4 regions of the Pseudomonas sp. LBUM1656 genome follow, and region 2 is predicted to be linked to each of the others. Evidence: predicted binding sites of a transcription regulator. Region 2 holds the regulator's gene; each other region holds the start of a gene.

Region 1 (7,814 bases), 2.7 Mb from region 2:
CTCTATCCGACGCCCAATCGCTGGCCGTCGGCCTCGACCATCCCGGCATCGAGCCGGCGCACTTGATGCAAGCCATGCTTGAACAGCAGGGTGGTTCGATCAAACCCCTGTTGATGCAGGTCGGTTTTGACGTCAACAGCCTGCGTAAAGAGCTGACCAAAGAGCTCGACCAGCTCCCGAAAATCCAGAACCCGACCGGCGACGTGAACATGTCGCAGGACTTGGCGCGCCTGCTCAACCAGGCCGATCGCCTGGCCCAGCAGAAGGGCGACCAGTTCATCTCCAGTGAGCTGGTATTGCTCGCGGCAATGGACGAGAACAGCAAGCTCGGCAAGTTGCTGCTCGGCCAGGGCGTGAGCAAAAAAGCTCTGGAAAACGCGATCAACAACCTGCGTGGCGGCGAAGCAGTCAACGACGCCAACCACGAAGAGTCGCGCCAGGCGCTGGATAAGTACACCGTCGACCTGACCAAGCGTGCCGAAGAAGGCAAGCTCGATCCGGTGATCGGCCGTGACGACGAAATTCGCCGGACCATTCAGGTGCTGCAACGCCGCACCAAGAACAACCCGGTGCTGATTGGTGAACCTGGCGTGGGTAAAACCGCCATCGCCGAAGGTCTGGCCCAGCGCATCATCAACGGTGAAGTGCCTGATGGCCTGAAAGGCAAACGCCTGTTGTCCCTGGACATGGGGTCGCTGATTGCCGGTGCCAAGTACCGTGGCGAGTTCGAAGAGCGCCTCAAATCCTTGCTCAATGAGCTGTCCAAGCAAGAAGGGCAGATCATTCTGTTCATCGACGAACTGCACACCATGGTCGGCGCCGGTAAAGGCGAAGGCTCGATGGACGCGGGCAACATGCTCAAGCCTGCATTGGCTCGCGGTGAGCTGCACTGCGTCGGCGCGACCACGCTCAACGAGTACCGCCAATATATAGAGAAGGACGCGGCCCTCGAACGACGCTTCCAGAAAGTCCTGGTGGACGAGCCGAGCGAAGAAGACACCATCGCGATTCTGCGTGGCCTCAAAGAGCGTTATGAGGTTCACCACAAGGTGGCGATCACCGACGGCGCCATCATCGCCGCGGCCAAGCTCAGCCATCGCTACATAACGGACCGACAATTGCCGGATAAGGCCATCGACCTGATCGACGAAGCGGCCAGCCGTATCCGAATGGAGATCGACTCCAAGCCGGAAGTACTCGATCGTTTGGAGCGCCGTCTGATTCAGCTGAAGGTGGAATCCCAGGCGCTGAAAAAAGAAAGCGACGAAGCGGCGATCAAGCGCCTGGAAAAACTCCAGGAGGAAATCGTTCGCCTTGAGCGTGAATATTCGGACCTCGAAGAAATCTGGAACTCGGAAAAAGCCGAAGTCCAGGGTTCTGCGCAGATCCAGCAGAAAATCGAACAGTCCCGTCAGGAGCTGGAAGCCGCACGCCGTAAAGGCGATCTGAACCGCATGGCCGAGCTGCAATACGGGGTCATCCCGGACCTGGAACGCAGCCTGCAAATGGTCGATCAGCACGGCAAAAGCGAGAACCAGTTACTGCGCAGCAAGGTGACTGAGGAAGAAATCGCCGAAGTCGTTTCGAAGTGGACCGGCATTCCGGTGTCGAAAATGCTCGAAGGCGAGCGCGACAAACTGATGAAGATGGAAAGCCTGTTGCACCAGCGCGTGATCGGTCAGGACGAAGCAGTGATTGCCGTTTCCAACGCGGTGCGGCGTTCCCGGGCAGGGTTGTCCGACCCGAATCGCCCGAGCGGTTCGTTCATGTTCCTCGGCCCGACCGGTGTCGGTAAAACCGAGCTGTGCAAGGCGCTGGCCGAGTTCCTCTTTGATACCGAAGAGGCGATGGTGCGGATCGACATGTCCGAGTTCATGGAGAAACATTCCGTGGCCCGACTGATTGGTGCGCCACCGGGCTACGTGGGCTATGAAGAGGGCGGTTACCTGACTGAGGCGGTGCGTCGCAAGCCTTACTCGGTGATTCTCCTGGACGAGGTCGAGAAGGCCCACCCGGATGTGTTCAACATCTTGCTGCAAGTGCTGGAAGATGGACGCCTGACCGACAGTCATGGCCGCACGGTGGATTTCAAGAACACCGTGATCGTCATGACCTCCAACCTGGGCTCGGTGCAAATCCAGGAACTGGTCGGTGATCGCGAGGCGCAACGTGCGGCGGTGATGGATGCGATTTCCACCCACTTCCGGCCGGAGTTCATCAACCGGGTCGACGAAGTGGTGATCTTCGAGCCATTGGCGCGGGATCAGATCGCGGGCATTACCGAGATCCAGTTGGGTCGTCTGCGCAGTCGTCTGACCGAGCGCGAGCTGAAACTGGAGCTGAGTCCAGAGGCCATGGACAAGCTGATCGCGGTGGGTTACGACCCGGTGTACGGCGCGCGGCCGCTCAAACGGGCGATTCAGCGCTGGATCGAGAACCCGCTGGCGCAGCTGATTTTGTCGGGGCGATTCATGCCCGGCGACACCGCTGTCGGCACGGTGGAAAACGACGAAATCGTATTTGCCTGATCCGTTACGGCAGTGAAATAAACAAGGCCTCGCATCGCGAGGCCTTTTTTTCGTCAGGTTGTTGAACTGAAAGGAAAAGGCTTGTAAAGTGCGCCCCGCAGTAAGTCACCCGCAAGGGTTTCTGCTCCCCAAGCAGGAATCTGAAATAAGTTGCAAATCATTAACTTGAATGCAATTTAAGGGGTTGACAGAGGTGCTTAAGATTGTAGAATAGCGCGCCTCAGACACACGAACGCAGCGATGCGAACGAGTCGAAGAGAGTGCAACATAGCGTCAAACGTTGTAATTGAAATATGTAGTTCCGTGATAGCTCAGTCGGTAGAGCAAATGACTGTTAATCATTGGGTCCCAGGTTCGAGTCCTGGTCACGGAGCCAATTTCAAGCCGGGGTATAGCGCAGTCCGGTAGCGCGCCTGCTTTGGGAGCAGGATGTCAGGAGTTCGAATCCCCTTACCCCGACCATTTTTGGGTCGTTAGCTCAGTTGGTAGAGCAGTTGGCTTTTAACCAATTGGTCGTAGGTTCGAATCCCACACGACCCACCATTTTTGAAACCAGTTAACGCTGGGATCAGATCTTAAGATCAGACGCCAAAAGCTCTGTTCGCAGAAGGCGCCTTTTAAAGGTGCCTTTTTTTTACCGGGGTATAGCGCAGTCCGGTAGCGCGCCTGCTTTGGGAGCAGGATGTCAGGAGTTCGAATCCCCTTACCCCGACCATATTAAAAATCCTCGTATCGAAAGATACGGGGATTTTTTTTGTCTTCGATTTTTCTCTTCAAGAAAAAACACTTCAGTCATCGTACAACTTGCCGATAACGAGGCGACGGGGTAATGCCGAAACAACGCCCCTAATCCAGGCCATTACAACAATAGGGCGTTCGTTATGTTGCTTCGTCAGTTGAATATCGCACCTCGGGCCGCCTTGGGGTTTGCCCTGATCGCCGTGTTGGTCGCCTTGCTCGGGGTTTTCGCACTGGGGCAGATGTCGAGCATTCGCGACAGCGAAGTAGCGGTGGAGAAACAATGGCTGCCGAGTATCCGCGGCGGTGACGAGATCCGCGAGATCATGTTGCGCATCCGCACCATCTCCCTGCGCATGGCCCTCGATCAGGACCCCAAGAACATTTCTGTCTATCGCGGCCAGATGGACACCCGCGACAAAGAGCTGAGCGAAAAGATCGCGGCCTATGACAAGTTGGTCACCACCGTAGAAGGCAAGGCGCTGTATGACCAGTTCAAAACCACCTTCGCGGCATATCGTGCCGGCATTGCTCAATCGTTCTCACTGGCGGAGCAAGGACGTCGTGACGAACTTACAAAGCTGCTGTTGATAGACATGAAAACCGTGGTCGATGGCTCCGGTAAACAGCTCAATGACCTGGCCGAACTGTTCGCCAGACAGGTCGCCGCCGAGAGCGAGAAATCCGAAGCGCATTACGAAACATCGCGAATGATCGTCAGCCTGTTCATCGCCCTCGCAGCCTTGGCCACCGTTGGCCTGGCCATGCTGCTGACCCGCAGCATCGTCAAACCCCTGGGCGAAGCCTTGCACGCCGCAGAAAACGTAGCACGAGGCGATCTGACTCGCCCTATCGAAACCCATGGCAATGACGAAGTGAGCCGCTTGCTCAAGGCCCTCGCGACCATGCAACAGAACCTGCGGGAAACCTTGCAAGGTATCAGCGGCTCGGCGGCGCAACTGGCCACGGCAGCTGACGAGTTGAACGCCGTCACCCTCGACGGCACGCAGAACCTGCAACAACAGAACAACGAAATTGAACAAGCCGCCACCGCCGTCACTGAAATGACCACCGCCGTGGAGGAGGTCGCGCGCAACGCCGTGTCGACCTCCGACGCCACGCGCCAGTCCAGTGAGTCCGCACACGCTGGCCAGGAACGCGTCAGCGAAACGGTGACCGCCATCGGCGCACTCGCCAGCGATGTGCAGATTACCGGCGGGTTGGTGCAGTCCCTGGCCAACCAGTCGCAGGACATCGGCAAGGTGCTGGATGTGATTCGGGCGATTGCCGAGCAAACCAATCTGCTGGCGCTCAACGCCGCCATCGAAGCGGCGCGGGCCGGAGAAAGCGGTCGAGGGTTTGCGGTGGTGGCCGACGAAGTACGGGCGCTGGCGTATCGCACCCAGCAATCGACCCAGGAAATCGAGCAGATGGTCCAGGGCATGCGCAGTGGCTCAACTCTGGCGCTGGAGTCCATGCAAGCCAGCTCGACCCGTGCGGCCACCACGCTGGCCCTGGCCGAGCGTGCAGGCGAGGCGTTGCAGACCATCACTGAGTCGGTGCATCAGATTCACGAACGTAACCTGGTCATCGCCAGTGCTGCTGAAGAACAGGCGCAAGTGGCGCGGGAAGTCGATCGCAACCTGGTGAACATCCGCGATTTGTCGGTGCGCTCCGCTGCCGGCGCGGATCAGACCAGCACTTCGAGCCATGAGCTTTCGCAGCTGGCCAATTCGTTGCAAACCATGGTGCAGCGCTTCCAGGTGTAAATCCGCGAGATGAAAAAAAACCGCGCTTCCCGAAGGAACGCGCGGTTTTGTTCTTTGAAGCTTAGGCGCCGTCTTGATCTTTCAAGTGCTCGAACAGACCTTTTGGCATTTTCTTGCCGTTGGCTTCGAAGTTGGCTTTCACGTTGTCGTAAGCCTCTTGCTCGTCGATGAAACCGTCATGGTTGGTGTCGATCTTGTCGAAGTTGGACTTCGGCGCGACTTTCTGGAATTCGGCGCGGGAGACCTTGCCGTCGCCATCCGTATCGGTCTTCGCCATAGACGCATCGCCACACTTGCCTTCGCCACACTTGCCCTCAGGGGTTTTCACCACTTGTTCAGCCGACGCCAGAAGGTAGCCCTGGGTCAACGGCTGTGCAGCGAATACGGAACCGGACAACATCATGCCGCCGGCCAGAACAGCGCCGAGCAGACCAATAGTGTTTTTGGTAGTACGGGACATTTCAATACTCCTGGGTTGCACGACACAACCGTTCGATAAAGGACGCCACGTGAGTGCGGCGATAACCGTAGCGGGCGAGTTGCCTTGCTCGGATGTGGCCATTTAAAGGGCAGGGTGTATCGCTACTGTGTCGCGCAAGGGGGGAGTTTGTAAGCGAAGGGGGGAATTCGTGGCGGGAGATACAGTGAGACACATCTTCAGGTTGATAGAGAGCAAATGTGGGAGCGGGCTTGCTCGCGAAGAGGGAGTGTCAGTCGACATAATTGTTGTCTGAACCACCGATTTCGCGAGCAAGCCCGCTCCCACACTAAACCGAGTTAGTGCAGTTTGAGTCGCGGCTCAGTCCCGCGCCCGATCTTGCTGCCCAACATCAACATCGCCGTGCGAAACGCGCCATACAGCGCCATCTGGTGCATGCGATACAGCGACACGTAAAACATCCGCGCCAGCCAGCCCTCGAGCATCACGCTCCCGGTAAGGTTGCCCATCAAGTTACCCACAGCTGAAAAACGCGACAGCGAAATCAGCGAGCCGTAATCGGTGTACTTGTATTCTGGCAACGCCTTGCCTTCGATCCGCAGTTTCAGCGATTTGGCCAGTAACGAAGCCTGCTGATGCGCGGCCTGGGCGCGCGGCGGTACGTTGCGGTCGGTGCCCGGTTGCGGACAGGCCGCGCAGTCACCGAAGGCGAAGATGTTCTCGTCGCGGGTGGTTTGCAGGGTTGGCAGCACTTGCAGCTGGTTGATGCGATTGGTTTCCAGGCCATCGATGTCCTTGAGGAAACCCGGTGCACGAATGCCGGCGGCCCAGACTTTCAGGCTGGCGTTGATCACTTTGCCGTCGGCGGTGATCAGGCTGTCGGCGGTTACTTCGCTGACCGCGGCATTGGTCATGACGTTGACCCCGAGTTTTTCCAGAGTTTTATGCACAGGCCCGCCGATGCGTTCCGGCAGGGCTGGCAGCACCCGTGGGCCGGCTTCGATCAGGGTGATGTGCATGTTTTCCGGTTTGATTCGATCCAGGCCATAGGCCGCCAGCTCGTGCGCGGCGTTGTGCAGCTCAGCGGCCAACTCGACCCCGGTGGCACCCGCGCCAACGATGGCGACACTGATCTGCTCGACCTTGTCGGTCTGTCCGGCATGGGCGCGCAGGTAGTGATTGAGCAATTGCTGATGGAAACGCTCAGCCTGTTTGCGCGTGTCGAGGAACAGGCAATGCTGCGCCGCGCCTTGAGTGCCGAAATCGTTGGTGGTGCTGCCGACGGCAATCACCAGCGAGTCGTAAGCCACTTCACGCGCCGGGACCAGTTCCAGGCCGGCTTCGTCATAGGTGGCGGCCAGCTGGATTTTCTTCTGCGTGCGATCGAGCCCGCTCATGCGCCCCAGCTGGAACTCGAAGTGGTTCCATTTCGCCTGGGCAACATAGTTGAGTTCGTCTTCGGAAGAGTTCAGCGACCCGGCCGCCACTTCGTGCAGCAACGGCTTCCAGATGTGGGTCAGGTTCGCGTCGACCAGCATCACACTGGCCGTGCCACGTTTGCCCAGAGTCTTACCCAGACGGGTAGCCAACTCCAGACCGCCGGCGCCGCCGCCAACGATGACAATACGATGAGTCATAGGGATATCTCGCAAGGCTAAAAGAAATCGGTGCAATTACCCGAGCGAGCGCGATGCAGCTCATAGCGTCAGGTAACTGATAAAGCGGCTCAACAGGCCTAAACCAATGGTCACTGCCAACACCACCACCAGGAGCATCCACGGCCGAAAAGGCCGGCGCTCGACTCGGTGCTGGGACAGGTGCAGGTACTCTTCGACATGTTTCTGGTCGTCTGGGTTCAGGCGGCTGGTCATTTTGGGCCTCGTCAGGTAGACGTTGCTGAAGGTGTAGAAGCTACAGGCTGATTCAACGAACGTTGAACGGAGCATAGCCGCTGGCTGGAACAGGCTCGACGCTCACCGTGTCGTCCAGGCGAATGATTCCACCTTGTAACACCCGGGCGGTGATTCCGCCATGTCCGCGAACCGCTTGAAACGTCCCGGGGCCGAGGTTGTTCTGCAGGCGTGCGCACGGCTGGCACCAGCCGGTGGTTTCGAAAATCGCCTGGCCGATGCGGAAGCGCCGACCCTTGAGGCTGAACAGGTTGATACCGCTGATAACGAGGTTGCGCCGCAAATCATCAGGCAATATCGGCTTATCGTCCGGGCGGCCCATCAGCGAACTGATTACCGCCAAGTGTTCCCACTGAATCAACGTCACCTGCCGCGCGTTACGCACACCGGGGCGGGCTCGATCGCCGGTCAGGCCGGCTTCAAGTCGTGC
Region 2 (7,814 bases):
AACACCCGCTGCAGGGCAACCGGACCGCCGGTGGACGTGCCAATGGCCACCAGTTTGTAGGCTTTGCGTTTCGGTGCTGGCGACGACGGGCCCGACGATGTGGTCGCGTGGCTACGCGCCGGAATCGGTGCCGGAGCCGGACGCGCGGGCGTGCTGCTGCCGTAACTGCTGACGCTCGAAGGCGCAGGCGTCGGGGCTGGCGCGGCGACCGGGGCCGGTGCGCTGTAGGTGTTGGCGCGACGGTTACTGCGCGAGATGCTGAGAATCTTCTCGCACAGCAGTTGCTTGACCTTCTCCGGGTTGCGGGAGATGTCTTCGAAATTCTTCGGCAGGAAATCCACCGCGCCGGCGTCCAGCGCATCGAGGGTGACCCGGGCGCCTTCATGGGTCAGCGAGGAGAACATCAACACCGGAGTCGGGCAGCGCTGCATGATGTGCCGCACGGCCGTGATGCCATCCATCATCGGCATCTCGTAGTCCATGGTGATCACGTCTGGCTTGAGGGCCAGCGCCTGATCGATCGCCTCTTTTCCGTTGGTCGCCGTACCGACGACCTGGATATTCGGATCCGCTGAAAGAATTTCCGAGACGCGGCGGCGGAAAAACCCCGAATCGTCCACCACCAGGACTTTGACTGCCATAAACACTCCGTTAGGACGGAGCGAGGCTCAGTCGCCCCGCTCCACCAGAATCAAATACGCCGTGCGGCGTAACGCTTGAGCATGCTCGGAACATCGAGAATCAGCGCAATGCGACCGTCACCGGTGATGGTGGCGCCCGACATGCCCGGGGTTCCCTGGAGCATTTTGCCCAATGGCTTGATGACCACTTCTTCCTGGCCCACCAACTGGTCGACGACGAAGCCGATCCGCTGAGTGCCCACCGAAAGGATCACCACATGGCCCTCGCGCTGCTCTTCGTGAGCGGCGGAGCTGACCAGCCAGCGCTTGAGGTAGAACAATGGCAGTGCCTTGTCCCGCACGATCACCACTTCCTGGCCGTCCACCACGTTGGTGCGCGACAGGTCGAGGTGGAAGATCTCGTTGACGTTCACCAGCGGGAACGCGAACGCCTGGTTGCCGAGCATGACCATCAGCGTCGGCATGATCGCCAGGGTCAACGGGACCTTGATGACGATCTTCGAGCCCTTGCCCTTGGTCGAATAGATATTGATGGTGCCGTTGAGTTGGGCAATTTTGGTTTTCACCACGTCCATGCCCACGCCGCGTCCGGAGACATCGGAAATTTCGGTCTTGGTCGAGAAACCCGGGGCGAAGATCAGGTTGAAGCAATCGGACTCGCTGAGGCGATCCGCGGCATCCTTGTCCATCAAGCCTTTCTTCACGGCGATGCCGCGCAGAACGTCAGCGTCCATGCCCTTGCCGTCATCGGAGATGGACAGCAGGATGTGGTCGCCTTCCTGTTCAGCAGACAGGATCACCTTGCCGCTGCGCGGCTTGCCCATCGCTTCGCGCTCGGCCGGCTCTTCAATACCGTGGTCGACCGAGTTGCGCACCAAGTGGACCAGCGGGTCGGCCAGGGCCTCGACGAGGTTCTTGTCGAGGTCGGTTTCTTCGCCGACCAGCTCCAGGTTGATCTCTTTCTTGAGCTGGCGAGCCAGGTCGCGAACCAGACGCGGGAAGCGCCCGAAGACTTTCTTGATCGGTTGCATCCGGGTCTTCATGACCGCGGTCTGCAGGTCGGCCGTGACCACGTCGAGGTTCGACACGGCCTTGGACATGGCTTCGTCGCCGCTGTTGAGGCCCAGACGGACCAAGCGGTTACGCACCAGTACCAGTTCGCCGACCATATTCATGATCTCGTCGAGACGCGCGGTATCAACCCGCACGGTGGTCTCGGCTTCACTGGCCGGTTTTTCCGGTGGTGGAGCGGACGGTGCGCGGGCCGGAGCCGGTGCAGCGGCAGCCGCTGGCTTCGGCGCTTCGGCTTTTGGTTCGGGCGCTTTGGCAACCGGTTTCGGTGCAGCCGCCTTGGCGACTGGAGCAGCCACCGCAGTGCCTGTGCCGACTTCGGTGAACTTGCCTTTGCCATGCAATTCGTCGAGCAGCGATTCGAACTCGTGATCGGAGATCAGATCACCGCCGGCCGCTTTAGCGGTTGGCGCAGCCGGCGCCGGGACGGCGGCAATGGCCGACTCCAGCGCATCCACGGCAAAGTTGCCCTTGCCGTGCAACTGATCGAGCAGTGCTTCAAATTCGTCGTCGGTGATGTCGGAGCTGTCGCCTGCCGCTTTCGGGGCAGCCGGTGCAGCAGGCGCTGCCACCGCGTCGACGGCGAACTGGCCTTTACCGTGCAATTGATCGAGCAACGACTCGAACTCGGCATCGGTGATTTCGTCGCTGGCCGCGGAATCGGCGCCAGCCACTGGAGCAACGGCCGGCGCCTCGGCTTGAGCCTTGACGGCGTTCAGCGAGTCCAGCAGTTGTTCGAATTCGTTATCGGTGATGTCGCCCGATTCTTCAGCGGCCGGTGCTTCGACCACTTCGGCAACCGGTGCGGTTTCATCCGTCGTTTGCGGCTCGGCCAGACGGGCCAGTGCCGCGAGCAATTCAGGCGTGGCAGCCGTGATCGGGCTGCGTTCGCGCACTTCGGTGAACATGCTGTTCACCGCGTCCAGCGCTTCGAGAACCACGTCCATCAGTTCCGAGTCGACGCGACGTTCACCCTTGCGCAGGATGTCGAACACGTTCTCGGCGATGTGACAGCACTCCACCAGCTCGTTGAGCTGGAGGAAGCCGGCGCCCCCTTTTACAGTGTGAAAACCGCGAAAAATTGCATTGAGCAAATCCGCATCATCCGGTCGGCTTTCCAGCTCGACCAGCTGTTCGGACAGTTGCTCTAGAATCTCGCCGGCCTCAACCAGGAAATCCTGAAGGATCTCTTCATCGGCGCCGAAGCTCATTAAGGGGGTGCTCCTACAGGTCTAAAAACCTAAAAAACCTAAAATTCTAAAACCCTAGGCTGGATAGCAAATCGTCCACATCGTCCTGACCGGACACAACGTCTTCTCTTTTATCGGCATGAATCTGCGGACCTTCACCCTGAGAGAGATGTTTTTGCGGATCTTTTTCAGCGAGCATCGCATCACGGTCATGTTCGATACCCGCAAAGCGGTCTACCTGACTGGCCATGAGCACGAGCTTGAGCAGGTTGCTTTCAACTTCGGTGACCAACTGGGTCACGCGCTTGATCACCTGACCGGTGAGGTCCTGGTAATCCTGGGCCAGCAGAATGTCGTTGAGGTTGCTCGACACCGTGCGATTGTCTTCGCTGCTGCGTGTCAGGAAACCGTCGACCCGCCGGGCCAGCTCGCGGAACTCTTCAGCCCCGACTTCGCGACGCATGAACCGCCCCCAATCCGTGCTCAACGCCTGGGCTTCTTCGCTCAGGCTGTTGACCAGCGGCGTGGCGTTCTCCACCAGGTCCATGGTGCGGTTGGCGGCGGCCTCGGTCAGCTTGACCACATACCCCAGGCGCTCGGTGGCGTCCGTGATCTGTGACACTTCCTCGGCTTGCGGCATGTTCGGGTCAATCTGGAAATTGACGATCGCGCTATGCAGCTCGCGAGTGAGCTTGCCCACTTCCTGATACAGGCCGCGGTCACGGGTCTGATTGAGCTCATGGATCAGTTGCACCGCGTCGCCGAACCTGCCTTTTTCAAGGCTTTCGACCAGTTCGACCGCGTGTTTTTTCAGGGTCGATTCAAAATCGCCCAGTGAAGATTCTTTATGCTCCATAGCTCCCCCGTGGCGCAGTGGATCAACCGATGCGTTCGAAAATCTTCTCGATTTTTTCTTTCAACGCCTGGGCCGTGAAGGGTTTGACCACATAGCCGTTAACACCGGCCTGGGCCGCTTCGATAATCTGCTCGCGCTTGGCTTCTGCAGTCACCATCAGCACCGGCAGGTGCTTGAGCTTTTCATCGGCGCGCACGTGACGCAGCAGATCGATACCGGTCATGCCAGGCATGTTCCAGTCCGTTACCAGAAAGTCGATGCTCCCGCTGTTGAGAACCGGAATGGCGGTAGTGCCATCGTCGGCCTCGACCGTGTTGGTGAACCCAAGGTCACGCAACAGGTTTTTTATGATCCGCCGCATCGTTGAGAAGTCATCAACGATGAGGATTTTCATGTTCTTGTCCAATTCGACCTCCAAGCAGTCTTAAACGCGCCCAGCACCTGGACGCGCCATTTCAATCAATCCGGCAATGCACTCGATGACTGTCTGGAGCACAACAGATCGCGACCGGTGCAGTTCAACACTCCACCGGCCTCGTTCGCAGTGTCCCCACACTGCCTTCAGCGCGCTCGCCACTCCCCCAAACGCCCCCGCAAACGGGCCGCGCACTGGCTATGTAACTGGCTGACCCGCGATTCGCTGACCCCCAGGACCTCACCGATTTCCTTGAGGTTCAGCTCTTCGTCGTAGTACAGCGCCAACACCAGTCGCTCACGCTCCGGCAAATTGGCAATCGCGTCCGCCAGCGCTGCCTGGAAGCGTTCATCTTCCAGATCGCGTGACGGCTCCAGATGTGCACTCGCGCCATCCTCATGCAGCCCTTCGTGTTCGCCGTCCTGCAACAGATCGTCGAAACTGAATAACCGGCTGCCCAGGGTGTCGTTCAAAATCCCGTAATAATCGTCGAGACTCAATTGGAGTTCGGCCGCAACCTCATGATCTTTAGCGTCACGACCGGTTTTAGCTTCAATCGAGCGAATTGCGTCGCTGACCATGCGGGTATTGCGGTGGACCGAACGTGGCGCCCAGTCCCCCTTGCGTACTTCATCGAGCATCGCGCCGCGGATTCGAATGCCCGCGTACGTCTCGAAACTCGCGCCTTTGCTGGCGTCGTATTTGGTCGACACTTCAAGCAGGCCGATCATCCCGGCCTGGATCAGGTCTTCAACCTGGACACTGGCCGGCAGACGGGCCAGCAAGTGGTAAGCAATGCGTTTGACCAGTGGCGCGTAACGCTCGATCAGCTCGTACTGCGCGTCACGTGCCGACTTCTTGTAGAGGTTGTAGCCACTGGCTGTCATAGGACGGGTCCTGCGGTCTGTTGCACGAGGCGCTCGACGAAAAACTCCAGGTGCCCACGCGGGTTGGCAGGCAACGGCCAGGTGTCGACCTTCTGCGCGATCGCCTTGAACGCCAGGGCGCACTTGGAACGCGGGAAGGCTTCGTAGACGGCACGCTGCTTCTGCACGGCCTTGCGCACGCTTTCGTCGTAAGGCACCGCGCCGACGTATTGTAGGGCGACGTCGAGGAAGCGGTCCGTGACCTTGGTCAACTTGGCGAACAGGTTGCGACCTTCCTGCGGGCTCTGGGCCATGTTGGCCAGGACGCGGAAGCGGTTCATGCCGTAATCGCGGTTCAGCAGTTTGATCAGCGCGTAGGCATCAGTGATCGAAGTCGGCTCGTCGCAGACCACCAGCAAGACTTCTTGCGCGGCGCGAACAAAACTGACTACCGAGTCACCAATACCCGCAGCGGTGTCGATCACCAAGACGTCGAGGTTGTCGCCGATATCGCTGAAGGCCTGAATCAGGCCGGCGTGTTGGGCCGGGCTCAGATGAACCATGCTCTGCGTGCCGGACGCGGCCGGGACGATGCGAATACCGCCAGGGCCTTGCAACAGAACGTCGCGCAGCTCACAGCGGCCTTCGATCACGTCGGCCAGGGTACGTTTGGGTGTCAGCCCCAGCAGGACGTCGACGTTCGCCAGCCCCAGATCGGCGTCCAGCAGCATGACGCGCCGGCCGAGCTCAGCTAGAGCCAGGGACAAGTTCACTGACACGTTAGTCTTCCCGACGCCACCTTTGCCGCCGGTCACCGCGATCACCTGTACGGGATGCATGCTGCCCATGTTATTTCTTTACCTTGTCTTGCATAGACGGAGGCCACATTACTGGCTGCGCGTTCATCAACTGAACAATGCATGGCAGACCATCGATGTAGGTACAAAAACGGTTCATTAGTACCTCAGCCAACCTGCTTGGTCGGGCTGTGGTAAATATCAGCGAACATGTCAGCCATGGCTTCTTCGCTGGGTTCTTCTTGCATTTGCACGCTTACGGCGCGACTGACCAACTGATGACGACGCGGCAGATGCAGATCATCCGGAATACGCGGGCCATCGGTCAGGTACGCCACCGGCAATTCATGACTGATGGCCAGGCTCAACACCTCACCCAGACTTGCCGTTTCATCCAGTTTAGTCAGGATGCAGCCAGCGAGCCCGCAGCGCTTGTAACTGTGATAAGCGGCCGTTAGAACCTGTTTCTGGCTGGTGGTTGCCAGAACCAGATAATTTTTTGACTTGATGCCACGTCCAGCCAGGCTTTCGAGCTGCATGCGCAGGGCCGGATCGCTGGCCTGAAGGCCCGCGGTATCAATCAGCACCACGCGTTTGCGCAACAATGGATCCAGCGCCTGGACCAGCGATTGGCCCGGATCGACGTGGGTTACCGACACGTTGAGAATCCGGCCCAAGGTCTTCAATTGTTCCTGCGCACCGATACGGTAGCTGTCCATGCTCACCAGCGCGATGTTTTGCGCGCCGTATTTGAGCACATAGCGGGCCGCAAGCTTTGCCAGGGTGGTGGTCTTGCCCATGCCGGCAGGGCCGACCATGGCAATCACGCCGCCCTCTTCCAGTGGCTCGACTTCCGGTGTGGCAATCATCCGCGCCAGGTGCGCCAGCAACATGCGCCAGGCCTGACGGGGTTCGTCAATGTCGGTGATCATCGCCAGCAAGTCGCGGGACAACGGGCCAGACAGGCCGATGCGTTGCAGGCGACGCCAGAGATTGGCCTGGGCCGGACGGCTGCCTTGCAGCTGATTCCAGGCCAGGGAGCCGAGTTGCACTTCCATCAGTTCGCGCAGACTGTTGAGCTCGAAACGCATCGAGTCGAACGCCCGCGGGTCCACGCCGCCAACAGCGGGTGCCGGGGCTGGAGCGGAGCGACGAGGCTCGGCGTAGGTCGGTTCGATCAGCGGCTCGGCAGCGGTCAATGGCAGGCCGGCGAACAACTGGCGATTGGTGGTCTTGTCGCCTTCGGTCTCGCCTTCGCCACGCAGGCTCAATTCAGCCTGGGCAGTGACGATCCGCGACTGGGTCTTGCGCAGCTCATCCTCGAGTTCCATGTTCGGAACACGCGGGGCCAGCGCCGACAATTTGTAATCCAGGGCAGCCGTCAGCTCGACACCACCGGCGATCCGGCGATTGCCAATAATGGCGGCATCAGCGCCCAGCTCATCACGAACCAGTTTCATGGCCTGACGCATATCGGCGGCGAAAAAACGCTTAACTTGCATAAACCACTACCTCAGCCGTTGGGCCCTACTGTCGCAACGATGGTCACTTGCTTGTTGTCAGGAATTTCCTGGTAAGCCAACACATGCAAACCCGGGACTGCCAGTCGGCCGAATCGCGACAGCATCGCGCGAACCGGACCGGCTACCAGCAGAATCACCGGTTGACCTTGCATTTCCTGACGCTGCGCCGCATCGATCAACGAGCGCTGCAGTTTCTCAGCCATGCTTGGCTCCAGCAGCACACCCTCTTCCGAGCCTTGTCCTGCCTTCTGAAGACTATTGAGCAATATTTGTTCCAACCTTGGCTCCAGGGTGATAACTGGTAGCTCGGAGTCAGTCCCTACAATGCTTTGGACGATTGCGCGGGATACGCCGACGCGCACCGCGGCCACCAAAGCGGCAGTATCTTGACTCTTGGCCGCATTGTTGGCGATGGCCTCGGCAATGCTGCGAATGTCCCGCACAGGCACCTGCTC
Region 3 (7,814 bases), 3.0 Mb from region 2:
CTTTTCTGCCGCTTGTCACTGGCAACGACTATCCAAATGTGGGAGCGGGCTTGCTCGCGAATACGTCGTGTCAGTCGACATCTGCATAGCCTGACCCACCGCTTTCGCGAGCAAGCCCGCTCCCACAGGGGATTGAGGTGTTCTAGGGAAATCATCAGGCACAAAAAAACGGGAGCCGATGAGGGCTCCCGTTTTTTGATGCTGCCAACCAATCACTTCGCCTGGTAAATGATCCCCGGGCTGCACTGGACCATCTGGTAATGATCCGGCAAACCGTTCAGCGCCTCGGAGGCGCCGAGGAACAGATAACCGCCCGGCTTGAGCGTGCTGTGAATGCGCAACAGGATGTCTTTCTTCACCTCGGCGGAGAAGTAGATCAGCACGTTGCGGCAGAACACGATGTCGAACTTGCCCAGGGCCGCGTAGCTGTCCAGCAGGTTGAACGAGCGAAATTCCACGCGGCTCTTGATCGGCGCCTTGATGGCCCAGCGTCCTGGCCCTTTCGGGTCGAAGTAACGCTGAAGGCGCTCGGGCGACAGACCACGGCCGATGGCCAGGCTGTCGTACTCGCCGGTCTTGCAGTTGGTCAGCATGGTGCCGGACAGATCGGTCGCGACAATTTGCGCGCCCATCTTCAACTGGCCCATGTTGACGCGCTCGAACTCGTCGATGGACATCGACAGCGAATACGGTTCCTGACCCGACGAGCACGCCGCCGACCAGATCCGCAGACGCTGACCGGGAGCCGCCTTGATCGCTTCGGGCAGCACCTTGTTCTTCAAGACTTCAAACGGATAGGTGTCACGAAACCACAGGGTTTCGTTGGTGGTCATGGCATCCACCACCATCTCGCGCAAACCGCTGCGCGGCTGGGTCTGGATGCGCTGAACCAGCTCACCCAGGGACTTGATGCCTTGCTGCTCCATCAGTTTGTTGAGACGGCTCGAGACCAGGTACTGCTTGTTTTCACCGAGCAAAATGCCACAGGCTTTTTCCAGGAATACCCGGAACTGTTCGAAATCCAAATTACCCGTAGACAAAGATGCCGCCTCTTAAATCGTGTTAACCACCAGGGGCAGAAGGCCCCTAGCTGATATCTGCTGCTTTGATCCGGTCGACTACCCGGGATGCCAGGTCATCAGGACGGAACTTGGCAAGGAAGTCATCCGCACCGACTTTCTTGACCATCGCCTGATTGAATACACCCGACAACGAAGTATGCAGGATGATATGAAGCTTTTGCATGCGCGGGTCGTTGCGGATCTCGGCCGTCAGGGTGTACCCGTCCATTTCCGGCATCTCGATGTCGGAAATCATCATCAGGAACTCTTCTTCCGGCTTCTTGCCGTCATCGACCAGCTTGCGCAGGTAGTCCAGCGCTTGCCTGCCGTCGTTCAACGCCACCACTTCGACGCCGACCGTCTGCAGGCAACGGGTCACCTGCTTGCGCGCCACCGACGAGTCATCGACCGTCAATACCCGCAACGACAACGCCTTGTGCTGGGTTTCGACATCCACTACGCCGACCGAAATCGCTTCCGGTGTCGGCGCGACTTCCGCCAGCACTTTCTCGACGTCGATGATTTCGACTAACTGATTGTCGACCCGAGTCACAGCCGTCAGGTAATGATCGCGTCCCGTGCCCTTGGGTGGCGGATGAATCTCCTCCCAGTTCATGTTGACGATGCGCTCCACCGATCGCACCAGGAAACCCTGGGTCTTGGTGTTGTACTCCGTGATGATCACGAACGGGTTGCTTTGATCTTTAAGTGCGCCGGAGCCTGTCGCCATCGCCAGATCAAGAATCGGAATGGTCGCCCCCCGGATATTTGCCACACCGCACACGACAGGACTGGACTTGGGCATCAAGGTCAGTTTGGGGCATTGCAGCACTTCCCGAACCTTGAACACGTTGATCCCATACAGCTGCTGGCCGTCGAGACGGAACAACAACAGCTCAAGGCGATTCTGCCCAACCAGTTGCGTGCGCTGGTTTACCGCATCCATTACACCAGCCATGCACAGACTCCTACACCAACGCTTAAGTGTGTTGCGACGCACATTTATTGCTAAACGGCACGGCGCTTGCTTTTTAACTCTTATGAACACAGAACCGACATTTTTCCGACGCCTGACATCAACTTCCCGCAAATGGCTTTGCGCGATGTCGGCCGTTTGCCTGTTCAACGCTGGCAGCCCTGCCCTTGCTGACGCGGTTACCTTGCCTGACATGCTTATCGGCGTCACTCAGGGCTTTCTTGAATTCACCGTAGAGGACTATTTGGCCACCAGTCAAACGGAAGGCCGCTACGAAATCGAGGTCAACCAGCTCGATCCGCGACTGCGCATGCCCATGTGCGACAAGGAATTGACAGCCACCCTGGAGAGTCCGGCGACCCCGATCGGACGGGTCACGGTCAAGGTCCGCTGCGACAGTACGTCCCCCTGGACGGTCTTCGTACCCGCTCAAGTCCGCCTGTTTCGGGACGTTGTCACGACCACGCGGCCGCTCAAGCGCGCTGGGGTCATCGAGCCCGGCGATGTCATGCTGCGCGAGCGGGACATCAGCCTGATCAACCAGGGTTATTTCACCTCCATGGAACAGGCCATCGGGCAGAAACTTACCCGACCAACGGTTGCCAATCAGGTGCTGACGCTGGTTCATCTTGAACAGGCGGAGGTCATCAGCAAGGGCGATCAAGTGGTGATTACCGCCCGCAGTGGTACGCTCAGTGTGCGTATGCCGGGCGAAGCCCTGTCCAACGGCGGCCTGCGTGAACAGATTCGGGTGAAAAACCTCAACTCCCAGCGGGTCATCAAGGCGCAAGTCATGGCGCCGGGCCAGGTGGAAGTAGCCATGTAGAACGATCTGAGGGTGAAAGATGGCGCGCCGCCCGGCTGTTCCCTAAACTGTGCCAAGCGCTGGCGCATGCAAGCTCATTGATAAATGGGCCTAAAGTTTTCGCAGGGAGAGCCGAAAACATGGCAAGCGTCCAAATACCCAGAGGTTTTTATCATGGTCATCGATTTCAGCCGTTTGAACAGTTCCTCATCACTTACCGGTAGTACGCGTACCAGCACCGCGAAGGAAACTGCCGAAACCGGCAAATCCGCGCCGCTGAATACCCCGGCCGAACAGGCCAGTACCGCCAAAAGCGGGGAATCGGTACACCTCAGCAATGAGGCTCAACAGTTGCAGAAGGTCACTGACAAGCTGCGTGATCAGCCTGCCGTCGACAACGCCCGCGTGGCGGAGTTGAAAGCAGCGATTGCCGATGGCAGCTATAAAGTCGACAGCAACCGTGTAGCCAGCAAACTGCTCAACTTCGAAGCCCAGCGCTAGGCCACGGCCTGCGCCAGGCTTTTGGACGCTTAAACCCCAAGGCCAGCCATGCACGACACTAATTTACTGCAACTGATCACCGACGATTTTGCTCCAGCACACTACTTGCTGGAGTTACTGCAAACCGAATCCATCGCTTTGCACGGTCGCGACATGCCGCTGCTCGAAGATATTCTGGCGCAGAAACAGGCAATGATCATTCTGCTTGAACAGCATGGCCGCAAGCGCAGCGAAATCCTCGCCAGCCTGAACCTGCCGACCAATCGTAACGGCCTGGAGCAACTCGCCAGCCAGTCGAGCATCGGCGATCAGTTGCTGGAACAGAGCGACAAACTGACCGATCTCCTGGCTCAATGCCAGGCGGCCAACGTCAATAATGGCCAGTCGATCCTGGTCCAGCAGGCCGCCACGGCCAATCAGCTGAAAATCCTCACCGGCGGCGAACCGCCAGCGCTTTACGATGCCCGCGGATCAACCTCCATGCTCGCGAAGCCGCGCCCGCTTAGTCAGGCTTGAGCCTGTTAATGAGCACGCTCTATCAAGACGCGTCACATGCTGGCAGTATGCTGGCAAGTCGCAGTCAAATTTTGTCTGGAGAATGATGAACCGTGTTCAATGCCTTAAACGCGGACGATGCTCCGCAGCCACCCAAGGTGCTATCCACGCCGATGGAGATCGCCGGTAGTCTGCGGCAGCTGCAAGAGAGCCACGACCCGCTGATCATCACGTTCCACGAACGCAGCCAGCGCTTCCAGAGCTATCTGGTGGACGTCGACCGTGACGGCAACCGCATTGCCCTGGACGAAATGGTGCCTCGCGACGGCGAACGTTATCTGCTGGCCGGCGAACCCTTTCGCGTTGAAGGCTTCCACGACGGCGTGCGCATCGCGTGGGAAAGCAACGGCCCGCTGACCATCGATGAGTCCGGTGATCGCTGCTATCGCGGCACCCTCCCCGATGAAGTGGTCTACCACCAGCGCCGCAATGCCTTCCGGGCTGCGTTGAAGCTGGCGCAACTGGTCGATGTCGAACTGGGCGGCGAAAAGCTCAAGTTCCCGATCAGAGGCAAGCTGCTGGACATTTCCGCCACTGGCTGCAAGCTGCGCTTTGAAGGTGACATCACCCCCCGGCTGCAACTGGGCCAGGTCTACGACCGCTTTATTGCCGACCTGCCCTTCGGCAGCATGACCGCACCGGTAGAATTGCGTTACTTGCACTTCGAAGAAAGAATCTCCACCACCTTCGCCGGCATCCGCTTCCACAACATGAGCGGACTGGTGCAGCGCCAGGTCGAACGGTTCGTCTATCAGCTTCAGCGTGAAGCGCGCCGCTTCGATAAAGACGACATCTGATACGACGCTTCAACAAAAAACGGGCAGTCCCTTGCGGTGACTGCCCGTTTTTTATGCGTCGGTTTAAGGCCTGGCTTCGGTAAAACTTTGCTCGCGGCCCGCGTCCGGGTCTTCGGGTGGTGGATCGGTTTCGGGATCCGGTTCGGGTTCAGGCTCCGGTTCCGGGCTGATCGGGTTTTGCATCTGATCCTGCACCACCTGCTCATCGACCCGCGGGTCAAGGCACGCCACCAGCGGCGAACTCGACATGCTGTCCGGCATGGCCACGTGATGCAGCGGCGCATCTTCAACCTGGTGCAGATTGGTGACCGCTTTCGGACGGATCCGCCACACCAGCACCAACGCGAAGAAACTGAAGAAGGCATACAGCATGTGGCTGCCGAACAGCTTCATCAGGACACCGGCCACCAACGGCCCGATACTGGCGCCAACGCCGTAGGTCACCAGCAACATCGCGGTCAGCGACACCCGACGATCACCTTCGACGTGGTCATTGGAAAACGCCACGGCCAGCGGATACAGGCAGAACATCACCAGCGAACAGAAGAACCCGGCAACAAACAGAACCTCCAGCGGTACCTGTTGCATGATTGCCAGCGGCAACGCGGTCAGGGCCAGGACCACCGCAAAACAGCGGATCAACAACGCCCGGTCATAACGGTCGGACAGCCAGCCCAGCGGCCACTGCACCAGCAGTCCGGCAAAAATGCAGCTACCCATGAACAGACCGACCTGCTCGGTGGACAGCCCTTGCTGCGACGCATACAGCGGCGCCAGACCGTAGAAGGAACCGATGATCAGCCCCGCCCCCAGCACCGTACTCAACGACTGCGGCACGCGTTTGATGAAGAAGCGCGGTTCCATCGGCGCCGGATGCAATGGCGCCGGGTGAATCCGCCGTGTCAGCGCCACCGGCACCAGGCACAGCGCGAAGCACAGGGCGACCAGCATCAGCAGTTCCAGGCCCAAGGCCGGGTGCATGACCAGAATCAGCTGACCCAACACCAGCCCCAGATAGGAAGCGATCATGTAGCCGCTGAACACCGTACCGCGCTGCGACGCTTCGGCCTGCTCATTGAGCCAGCTTTCGATGACCATGTACTGGCACATCATGCCAAGGCCGACGATCACCCGCAGGAAGATCCACGCCGGCAGCCAGTCGACCAGGCCGTGGCCGAGCACTGCCGCGCCGACGATCCCGGCGCAGGCCGAATAGGCGCGAATATGCCCGACCCGGGCGATCAGTCGGTGACCGATCTTGCCGCCCAGTACCAGGCCGAAATAGTTGGCCGCCATCAACGCACCGACCCACAGGCTGTCGACATTATCTGCCGCCAGGCGCAAGCCCAGGTACGTACTCAGCAAGCCAGAGCCGATCAACATCATCAGCGAGGCAAAATAAAGCGCTCGAAAAGGTTTCCAGATTTGGCGCATCGGCGTTCCGAGCGGCTCCTTGCGGTGAGAAACGGGCTATCCGAAAAGATAGCCCGAAGACGACAGGTCGTCAGGCCTGGGTGGCCAGGACACGGCGCTCCCAGGGAGTAATTTCATCAAAGAAGCTGGTCAATTCCATGGTCTTCGAAGCGACGTAGCCTTCGATGAACTCCTTGCCAAACAGTTCCTTCGCCAATTGGCTACGTTTCAGACGCTCAAGAGCGGCGTGCAAGGTACACGGTAACGAAAGATTATCCGGGACCTCGAACTCGCCCTGGATCGCCTCGCTCGGCTCCAGTTGGTTTTCGATGCCATACAAACCGGCGGCAAGGCTGGCGGCGATTGCCAGGTACGGATTGGCATCGGCCCCCGGCAAACGGTTCTCGACCCGACGAGCGGCCGGCGAACTGGCGGGAATGCGCAATCCGGCAGCCCGGTTATCGTGGGACCAGCAGGCATTGTTCGGCGAGGCAAACGGATGGCACAAGCGCTGATAGGAGTTCACGTTGGGCGCAAACAGCGCGGTGAAGTCCGCCATGCCGGCCTGCTGGCCACCAATGAAGTGACGGAAGGTCGCCGTCGGCTCACCGGCCTCGTCGCTGAACACGTTACGCCCGCTGCCGATCTCGACGATGCTCTGGTGAATGTGCATCGAACTGCCCGGCGTGTGCGCCAGCGGTTTGGCCATGCAGACCACGGTCAGGCCGTGCTTGAGTGCGACTTCCTTGAGCAGATGCTTGAACAGGAATGTCTGGTCGGCCAGCAGTAACGGATCGCCGTGCAGCAAGTTGATCTCGAACTGGCTGACGCCCATTTCGTGCATGAAGGTGTCGCGTGGCAAGCCCAGGGCCGCCATGCAGACATACACCTCACTGAAGAACGGCCGCAAACCGTTATTGGAACTGACGCTGAACGCCGAATGGCCTTCCTCGCGCCGACCGTCCAGGCCCAGCGGCGGCTGGAACGGTTGCGTCGGGTCGGGATTGGGCGCGAACACGAAGAATTCCAGCTCGGTCGCCACCACTGGCGCCAGGCCCAGTGCCGCGTAACGCGCGATGACTGCCTTGAGTTGGCCACGGGTCGACAGCTTCGAGCTCTCGCCGGTCAGTTCATCGGCGTCGCAAATGGCCCATGCCCGTGGTGACTGGCTCCAGGGTAAGCGGTGGATGTGCGCCGGGTCAGGCACCAGCGCCAGGTCGCCATCATCGCTGCCGTAAAAACGTGCGGGCGGGTATCCGCCCATGATGCATTGCAGCAGCACACCCCGCGCCATCTGCAAACGACGTCCTTCGAGAAACCCCTCGGCGGTCATGACCTTGCCACGGGGCACGCCGTTCAGATCCGGCGTAACACATTCAATCTCATCAATGCCCGTCAATCGCTGCGCGAGTGAACGCTGGCCATCGGTTGTCATGACGCAATCCTTTGTAATTGTGCGAGCCGCGAACGGCGACCCGTACAAAATAGGCTCCGCCTGTTCGGAATATCAAGCAGCGCACACAAAGAAATCACGATCCCTTTGTAGGAGCTGTCGAGTGAAACGAGGCTGCGATCTTTTGATCTTGAAAAACAAGGATCGCAGCCTCGTTTCACTCGACAGCTGCTACAGGGTCTCGTGTTTATCAGGGGAGGTAGAGACTGAACACACCGCCGCCCAACGGGCCGCCGTTGCTGATTCGGGTGCG
Region 4 (7,814 bases), 3.2 Mb from region 2:
AGAACCCGGAAATCCGCGCCAACCTGCCAAAATACGCCAACTGGCCAACCTTCCCGCAATTGTGGGTCGGTGGTGAGCTGGTCGGCGGTAGCGACATCATGACCGAGATGGCTGCTGACGGTTCGTTGCAGACCACGATCAAGACGGCTGTTGAAGCGGCTGCTGCCAACAAGACCGAAGCCTGATCCACCCTGTAGGAGCTGGCTTGCTGGCGATGAACGAACACGCGGTTAATCAGATAAACCGCGTGTTGTTGTTCGCCAGCAAGCCGGCTCCTACAGGATTGCCCTGCGAATCTCGGGCATAAAAAAGCCCTGCCTCTATAAAAGAGAGCGGGGCTTTTTATTGTCTCGAATTTAGCGGGTGCTAACTTACTCGTCTTCGCCCATCTGCGATTGCAGATAGTTCTCAAGACCGATTTTATCGATCAGGCCCAGTTGGGTTTCCAGCCAGTCGATATGTTCTTCTTCGGATTCAAGAATGTCTTCGAGCAATTCACGGCTACCGAAGTCGCCAACGGTTTCGCAATGAGCGATGGCAACCTTGAGGTCGGCATGACCGGTTTTTTCGATACGCAGGTCACACTCAAGCATTTCCTGGGTGTGTTCGCCGATCTGCAGCTTGCCCAGGTCCTGGACGTTCGGCAGGCCTTCGAGGAACAGGATGCGCTTGATCAGCTTGTCCGCGTGTTTCATCTCGTCGATGGATTCGTGGTATTCGTGCTTGCCGAGCTTGTTCAGACCCCAATCTTCGTACATGCGCGCATGCAGGAAATATTGATTGATCGCGACCAGCTCATTGGCAAGGATCTTGTTGAGATGCTGGATGACTGTAATGTCGCCTTTCATGATGGGGTCCTGCCCTGTATTAGCTGTCTATAAGGCTGAGTTTGAGCCGCACAACTAAGAGTGTCAAACCTAAGTTATTGAAACTTAAGTGAAAATTAATCGGAATAAGAATGTTTGTGTTCCGCGTCTAGAGCGTAAGCAGTTGATTTTCAGACATAAAAAAACCGGACATCAAGTCCGGTTCTTTGAAATACGGTATTTACGCTGCTGTAAATTCTACAGGATAAGGAATCGCGGCCTGTGCCGATTGCAATTTGGTCAGGGTTTCACGCACCACTTCCTTGGCAAGGCAGGCGCATTTACCGCATTGGCTGGCTACGCCAGTCGCCTGACGGACTTCTTTGTAGCTGCAGCAACCTTCATAGATTGCATCGCGGATTTGACCGTCGGTGACGCCAGTGCAGAGGCAGACATACATAAGTGAAAACCGTCGCTGGTTGTGACTCAATTGCGATGGATCTTAATGTTAACGAGAATGATTGTCAAAGTGGTTTCTGAAAGCTTTGCGTTATAAGCGCCTGTGACTGACGAACGGTTTTCATCTAGCGATCTGCCATTACCTGCCGCGACGGCCTATTTGGTGCATCGGTGAAAAACCGTTGAGGACAGCTCAAAAACGCCGTGTATGATGGTCGGTCCTTGCGAAGGGGGTCGTGTCACAGGGCTGTCGCCTGAGGGTGGCAGGCTGACGCGAACCCAGTTCTTCACGTTAATAGACCAGGAGATATTCAATGAGCGTACTCGTAGGCAAACAAGCCCCTGACTTCACCGTACCGGCCGTACTCGGCAATGGCGAAATCGTAGACAGCTTCACCCTGTCGTCGGCCATCAAAGGCAAATACGGCCTGGTGTTCTTCTACCCACTGGACTTCACCTTCGTTTGCCCGTCCGAGCTGATCGCTCTGGACAACCGCATGTCTGACTTCAAGGCACGCAACGTTGAAGTGATCGCTGTTTCGATCGACTCGCACTTCACCCACAACGCCTGGCGCAACACTCCGGTCAACAATGGTGGCATCGGCGAAGTTCGCTACACCATGGCTGCCGACCTGAAGCACGAAATCGCCAAGGCCTACGACGTTGAGTCCGAAGGCGGTGTGGCTTTCCGTGGCGCGTTCCTGATCGACGACAAAGGTGTTGTCCGCTCGCAGATCATCAACGACCTGCCGCTGGGCCGTAACATTGAAGAGCTGATCCGTCTGGTCGACGCGCTGCAATTCCACGAAGAGCACGGCGAAGTCTGCCCTGCCAACTGGAAAAAAGGCGACAAAGGCATGACCGCTTCCACCGAAGGTGTCGCGGCTTACCTGACCGAGAACGCTGCTGCGCTGTAAGGCACGTTCGAGGCATAAAAAAACCGGCCGTTGAGGCCGGTTTTTTTATGGGCGGGATAAACGCAGGTTCCTGTAGGAGCCGGCTTGCTGGCGATGAACGATGACGCGATCTTCATGTTAAACCGCGTCGCCTGCATCGCGAGCAGGCTCGCTCCCACATCAGTCGTTGAAGTCTTCCCAGCCGCCCATTTGTTTCCAGCGATTGACAATGCCGCAGAACAGCTCGGCCGTCTTCTCGGTGTCGTAGCGAGCCGAGTGCGCCTCACGACCGTCAAAGTCGATGTCCGCTGCCTGGCAAGCCTTGGCCAGTACGGTTTGACCGTAAGCCAGACCGGCGAGGGTTGCGGTATCGAAGCTGGAGAACGGATGAAACGGATTACGTTTCATGTCCAGACGCGCGACAGCGGCGTTAAGGAAGCCCAGGTCGAAGCTGCTGTTGTGCCCGACCAGAATGGCCCGTTTGCAGCCGTTGGCTTTCAGGGCCTTGCGGATGCCACGGAAGATGTCGGTCAATGCTGCTTCTTCGCTCACCGCCATCCGCAGCGGGTGATCGAGTTTGATCCCGGTGAATTCCAGCGCAGCCGCTTCAATGTTCGCACCTTCAAAAGGCTCGACACGGAAGAAATAGGTGTGATCGGGATACACAAACCCTTTTTCATCCATGGCGATAGTGGTCGCGGCGATTTCCAGCAAGGCGTCAGTGGCAGAGTTGAAACCACCGGTTTCAACGTCGACAACAACTGGCAGGTATCCACGGAAGCGCTCAGCCATCGGGTGGCGCGAACCACCTCCGCCGCCTTGACCGTCCTGTTCGTCGTCGAAATGGTCTTCACTCACGCGTGTTCCTCCAGCAGGCGCCAGCGCAGTTTTTCACCGGCGCGCAGCGGGATTACGGTCAGCTCGCCAAATGGCAGGCTGGTCGGGGCGGTCCACTCATCGCGGACCAGGGTGATGCGATCGGTGTTTACCGGCAGGCCATAGAAACGCGGGCCGTTGAGGCTGGCGAAGGCTTCGAGCTTGTCCAGCGCGTTGCGTTGTTCAAAGGCTTCAGCGTACATCTCGATCGCTGCATAGGCGGTGTAGCAACCGGCGCAGCCGCAGGCCGCTTCTTTGGCGTGCTGGGCGTGGGGCGCTGAGTCGGTGCCGAGGAAGAACTTGTCGCTGCCGCTGGTGGCGGCGTCGAGCAGGGCTTCCTGGTGGGTATTGCGCTTGAGGATCGGCAGGCAATAGAAGTGCGGCCGAATCCCGCCCACCAGCATGTGATTGCGGTTGTACAGCAGGTGATGCGCGGTGATGGTCGCGCCAACGTTGGCCGAAGCCTCGTTGACGAACTGCACGGCGTCGGCGGTGGTGATGTGTTCGAACACCACTTTGAGCGTCGGGAAACGCTCGACCACACGACGCATGTGCTCATCGATGAAGAGTTTTTCGCGGTCGAACACATCGACATCGCCACGGGTGACTTCACCGTGAATCAGCAAGGGCATCCCGACGTCGGCCATGGCCTCAAGTGCAGGGAAAATCTTGTCGATACTGGTGACACCCGAATCCGAGTTGGTGGTCGCACCAGCCGGGTAAAGCTTGGCGGCGTAGACGAAACCGCTGGCCTTGGCCTCGCGAATTTCCTCGGGCTGGGTACGGTCGGTCAGGTACAGCACCATCAACGGTTCGAAACGACTGCCGGCCGGGCGCGCAGCGAGAATCCGCTGGCGATAGCCGTCGGCTTCAGCGGCGTTACGCACCGGAGGTACCAGGTTGGGCATGATGATGGCGCGACCAAAGGTGCGCGCGACATCCGCAACGGTATTGGTCAACACAGCACCATCGCGAAGATGAATATGCCAGTCGTCGGGACGCAGCAGGGTCAGGCGGTCGGACATGAGGGGATTCCAGGCGGGTCAAACTCTGGGGAATGCTACCGGAAAAGACTCTCTCAGGCACTCGCTATCAAGTTTTGGAGGAAGCTTCCGATATCCAACAGGTATGCCGTAAATATGTGTATCGGTCTTTTTGTTGTAGAAGCCAGTGGAGCCTCCCGTGCGCCAGCGTTATTTAGCCTTGCTCAGTGTGTTTGCCAGCCTCCCTGCGATGGCGCTCACTTTCCAGACGCGTCTGGAGAGCATCGAGTGGACGGTCGAAGGTGACAAATTCGAATGCCGCCTGACTCAACCGATCACCGATTTCGGTTCGGGTGAGTTCGTGCGCCGTGCGGGCGAGCAGGCGACGTTCCGTCTCAAAGCCTACAACGCAATGATCGGCGGCGGTTCCGCGACCCTGCTGGCGGCCGCTGCGCCGTGGCAGCCGGGACGTGGCGACATCAACCTGGGCTCGGTGAGAATCGGCAGTGGCAACGTATTGTTCAACAGTTCGCAAGTTCAGGCCGGGCGCCTGATCAGCGGGCTGATGGACGGCCGCAGCCCAGTCATACGGCACTCCTCTGGTGACGGTCGCGTGTCGGAAGTGCGTCTGTTGCCGGTCAAGTTCAACAAGGCTTTCAACGATTATCAGAGTTGCGTCGCGAAACTGCTGCCGAAGAATTTCGAGCAGGTCAAACAGTCCGAGATCGGCTTCCCGGGTGAAGGTGTGGATCTCGATCCACAAGCCAAGGCGCAGTTGCAGGTGATGCTGGAGTTCATGAAGGCGGATCCGACGGTCAATCACATCGAACTCGACGGGCACTCCGACAACAGCGGCAATCGCCTGACCAACCGCGAACTGTCACGCCGCCGGGCCTTGGCGGTGATGGACTATTTCAAGGCCGCCGGCATCCAGGAATCGCAGATCACTATGCGCTTCCACGGTGAGCGCTATCCTGTGGCGCCGAACACCAATGCCAGCAACCGCGCGAAGAATCGCCGGGTCGCCGTGCGCCTGGAGCGGGTGGCACCGACCGAGAAAGTCGCGCCTCAAACCACCACACAGGGAAGCGCTCCGGCGACTTCCTGAACCCGCTGAAATCGTCGCGCGTTCGACAGAATCTGTCGCTTCGTCGTCATAAGCTGTCGCGCCTCTGTAAATTATTGCGTATGACCGGTAGACTTCACGGCTTTCCGTAGAACCCCGTGGAGTGATGGCATGGCGGACGTAAACAAGGTCGTTCTGGCGTATTCCGGCGGCCTGGACACTTCGGTGATCCTCAAGTGGCTGCAGGATACTTATAACTGTGAAGTGGTGACCTTTACCGCTGACCTGGGTCAGGGCGAAGAGGTCGAACCTGCACGCGCCAAGGCTCAGGCCATGGGCGTGAAAGAGATCTACATCGACGATCTGCGCGAAGAATTCGTGCGAGATTTCGTTTTCCCGATGTTCCGCGCCAACACCGTTTACGAAGGCGAGTACCTGCTGGGTACTTCCATCGCTCGTCCGTTGATCGCCAAACGCCTGATCGAAATCGCCAACGAAACCGGCGCTGACGCCATTTCCCACGGCGCCACCGGTAAAGGCAACGACCAGGTTCGTTTCGAACTGGGCGCCTACGCACTCAAGCCAGGCGTGAAAGTGATCGCCCCTTGGCGCGAGTGGGACCTGCTCTCCCGTGAAAAGCTGATGGATTATGCTGAAAAGCACAACATCCCGATCGAGCGCCACGGCAAGAAAAAATCCCCGTACTCGATGGATGCCAACCTGCTGCACATCTCCTATGAAGGCGGCGTGCTGGAAGACACCTGGACCGAGCACGAAGAAGACATGTGGAAATGGACCGTCTCCCCGGAGAAGGCTCCAGACAAGGCGCAGTACCTGGAACTGACCTACCGCAACGGCGACATCGTGGCACTGGACGGCGTCGAAATGACCCCGGCCACCGTGCTGGCTACACTGAACCGTATCGGTGGCGAACACGGTATCGGCCGTCTCGACATCGTCGAGAACCGTTACGTGGGCATGAAGTCCCGTGGCTGCTACGAAACCCCTGGCGGCACCATCATGCTGCGCGCTCACCGTGCGATCGAATCGATCACCCTGGACCGTGAAGTGGCTCACCTCAAAGACGAGCTGATGCCTAAATACGCCAGCCTGATCTACACCGGTTACTGGTGGAGCCCTGAGCGTCTGATGCTGCAACAGATGATCGATGCGTCCCAGGCCCACGTGAACGGCGTTGTGCGCCTGAAGTTGTACAAGGGCAACGTAATCGTCACCGGTCGCAAGTCCGACGAATCGTTGTTCGATGCCAACATCGCGACCTTCGAAGAAGATGGCGGCGCCTACAACCAGGCCGACGCGGCGGGCTTTATCAAGCTCAACGCCTTGCGCATGCGCATTGCTGCAAACAAAGGCCGGAAGCTCTTCTGAGACCTGTGATGCCGCAACGACGGTAATGGAAATGTGGCCTTGTCGGTGACAAGGCCACACATCTGAAAGAGGGAATATTCCTGCGAGGCATTCTGTTTCAGCTTTCTTGTTGTTGTTACCAATACGATGTCGTTTGCTTTTGCTCTCCGATCGTCCCTCGAGTGCTGTCTTCTGCTATCGCTTCTCAAGCCATAGTCGTCATGCCGTGTGAGCTCAAATTGTAAGCAACCCAGAACGCAGCGCCGTGGCGTTTCTTTGTCTGTTTCGAATGCTTGTGCGCGCCTTCCTTCAGCCATGCCTCTGAGTCGGTACACGTGAGAAACACGATCACGCGTGCAGGGTTTTCCTGTGGGTGCTGGACCTTCTCCATCAAGGTGTTGAAATCCATTTTGCTGCTCATCCATCGTGCATCGACGATGTGCAGATCCTTCAGCGACACCGTTGAGCGTACGTGATGCTCAATCAAATGCTCTGGTGTGTTGCCTTGCGAGTGTTCTGCATCGGTCATGACCTTTATAAAATGCTTTCCTTTCTCAAAATCAGAGGGCGCGTAAAGCGATCGATAGTTGAAGTTGAGTGTGGCGAAGAACAGGAAGAGCAAATAAAAGGGAAAACTTATAAGGAACCAGATATAGATCTCTCGTTCCTCATTGTCGAGAAAGGGAAGAGAAATAGCAGCCGAAGTTTCAGACAGCGTCGCAAATATCGCAATGATTGTCATGGGGTTGGAGATTCTTGTTTTGAATTTTATCATGTTGTTTGCTCATGAAAGATTGTCTTTTCTCGATTGGTTCATGGAGAGATTCCGGGGGTTGGTAAGTTAGGGTGTTACAGAGAACGGTGTCTAAGTTTGGTAGTATCCTTTTAGTGTGTTTGTTGGTGATTTCATAGTAGCTGTATTGTTCGCAAATTGGGCGATTTTGTGGGTGTTGTTTTAATAGGTATGAGGTTGATTTCTGTTTCTGAAGTATTGCTTTGTGTGAAATTTGTTGTGATTGGTTTGGGTGGTAATTCAGGGTTCTAACATGTCTCATGTCAAAGGTGGGTTGAAAATATCGGTTACTTTTTAAGCGTAGCTCAATCGTCAGCGCTTGACGGATCCCTCGGTCAGCCTCTGGTTTCTTTGATTTCATGATGTAAATCGATACAAAACCAGTTTTAAAAGCATTGCGGTAACTGGACGGTAAAATTTAAGACACACAGTAATCGTCTGATTTTTGTAAGACATATCCTGCTTGTTTGTAGGGAATGTCTCTCGCTGCGGGTGGCCGAGGGGGGCGGCATGCCATGGATGAAACGACTAGGCTATTGTGCGGGCTCTAAAAATTCGAACAGCGAA

The links. The regulator FliA, encoded in region 2, starts transcription of late flagellar genes. The targets are predictions, from matches to a motif close to CTAAAGTTTNNNNNNNNNNNGCCGNTAA.
Region 1: a site for FliA is predicted at 3,315-3,342, ahead of ACA072_RS24825 (methyl-accepting chemotaxis protein). Genes of this name have one in related genera too.
Region 3: a site for FliA is predicted at 2,954-2,981, ahead of flgM (flagellar biosynthesis anti-sigma factor FlgM). Genes of this name have one in related genera too.
Region 4: a site for FliA is predicted at 4,129-4,156, ahead of ACA072_RS22970 (flagellar protein MotY). Genes of this name have one in related genera too.

The regions. Positions count from the first base shown of each region.
Region 1 covers NZ_CP166800.1:5,486,199-5,494,012, reverse strand. The annotation lists gene clpB (ATP-dependent chaperone ClpB) at 1-2,528, shown strand, start outside; tRNA gene ACA072_RS24845 (tRNA-Asn) at 2,829-2,904, shown strand; tRNA gene ACA072_RS24840 (tRNA-Pro) at 2,914-2,990, shown strand; tRNA gene ACA072_RS24835 (tRNA-Lys) at 2,996-3,071, shown strand; tRNA gene ACA072_RS24830 (tRNA-Pro) at 3,167-3,243, shown strand; gene ACA072_RS24825 (methyl-accepting chemotaxis protein) at 3,410-5,035, shown strand; gene ACA072_RS24820 (HvfA family oxazolone/thioamide-modified RiPP metallophore) at 5,097-5,495, opposite strand; gene ACA072_RS24815 (NAD(P)/FAD-dependent oxidoreductase) at 5,813-7,111, opposite strand; gene ACA072_RS24810 (DUF3094 domain-containing protein) at 7,172-7,345, opposite strand; gene ACA072_RS24805 (MOSC domain-containing protein) at 7,398-7,814, opposite strand, start outside.
Region 2 covers NZ_CP166800.1:1,786,524-1,794,337, reverse strand. The annotation lists gene ACA072_RS07945 (protein-glutamate methylesterase/protein-glutamine glutaminase) at 1-641, opposite strand, end outside; gene ACA072_RS07940 (chemotaxis protein CheA) at 692-2,923, opposite strand; gene ACA072_RS07935 (protein phosphatase CheZ) at 2,970-3,758, opposite strand; gene ACA072_RS07930 (chemotaxis response regulator CheY) at 3,781-4,152, opposite strand; gene fliA (RNA polymerase sigma factor FliA) at 4,320-5,060, opposite strand; gene fleN (flagellar synthesis regulator FleN) at 5,057-5,887, opposite strand; gene flhF (flagellar biosynthesis GTPase FlhF) at 6,004-7,338, opposite strand; gene flhA (flagellar biosynthesis protein FlhA) at 7,350-7,814, opposite strand, start outside.
Region 3 covers NZ_CP166800.1:4,789,543-4,797,356, forward strand. The annotation lists gene cheR (protein-glutamate O-methyltransferase CheR) at 213-1,040, opposite strand; gene ACA072_RS21590 (chemotaxis protein CheV) at 1,087-2,019, opposite strand; gene flgA (flagellar basal body P-ring formation chaperone FlgA) at 2,102-2,863, shown strand; gene flgM (flagellar biosynthesis anti-sigma factor FlgM) at 3,017-3,343, shown strand; gene ACA072_RS21605 (flagella synthesis protein FlgN) at 3,392-3,859, shown strand; gene ACA072_RS21610 (flagellar brake protein) at 3,952-4,695, shown strand; gene ACA072_RS21615 (MFS transporter) at 4,759-6,129, opposite strand; gene ACA072_RS21620 (glutamine synthetase family protein) at 6,200-7,441, opposite strand; gene ACA072_RS21625 (sensor histidine kinase) at 7,752-7,814, opposite strand, start outside.
Region 4 covers NZ_CP166800.1:5,079,910-5,087,723, reverse strand. The annotation lists gene grxD (Grx4 family monothiol glutaredoxin) at 1-185, shown strand, start outside; gene bfr (bacterioferritin) at 372-848, opposite strand; gene ACA072_RS22990 (bacterioferritin-associated ferredoxin) at 1,048-1,266, opposite strand; gene ACA072_RS22985 (peroxiredoxin) at 1,580-2,182, shown strand; gene rnt (ribonuclease T) at 2,342-3,019, opposite strand; gene pyrC (dihydroorotase) at 3,016-4,062, opposite strand; gene ACA072_RS22970 (flagellar protein MotY) at 4,220-5,128, shown strand; gene ACA072_RS22965 (argininosuccinate synthase) at 5,258-6,475, shown strand; gene ACA072_RS22960 (hypothetical protein) at 6,660-7,229, opposite strand.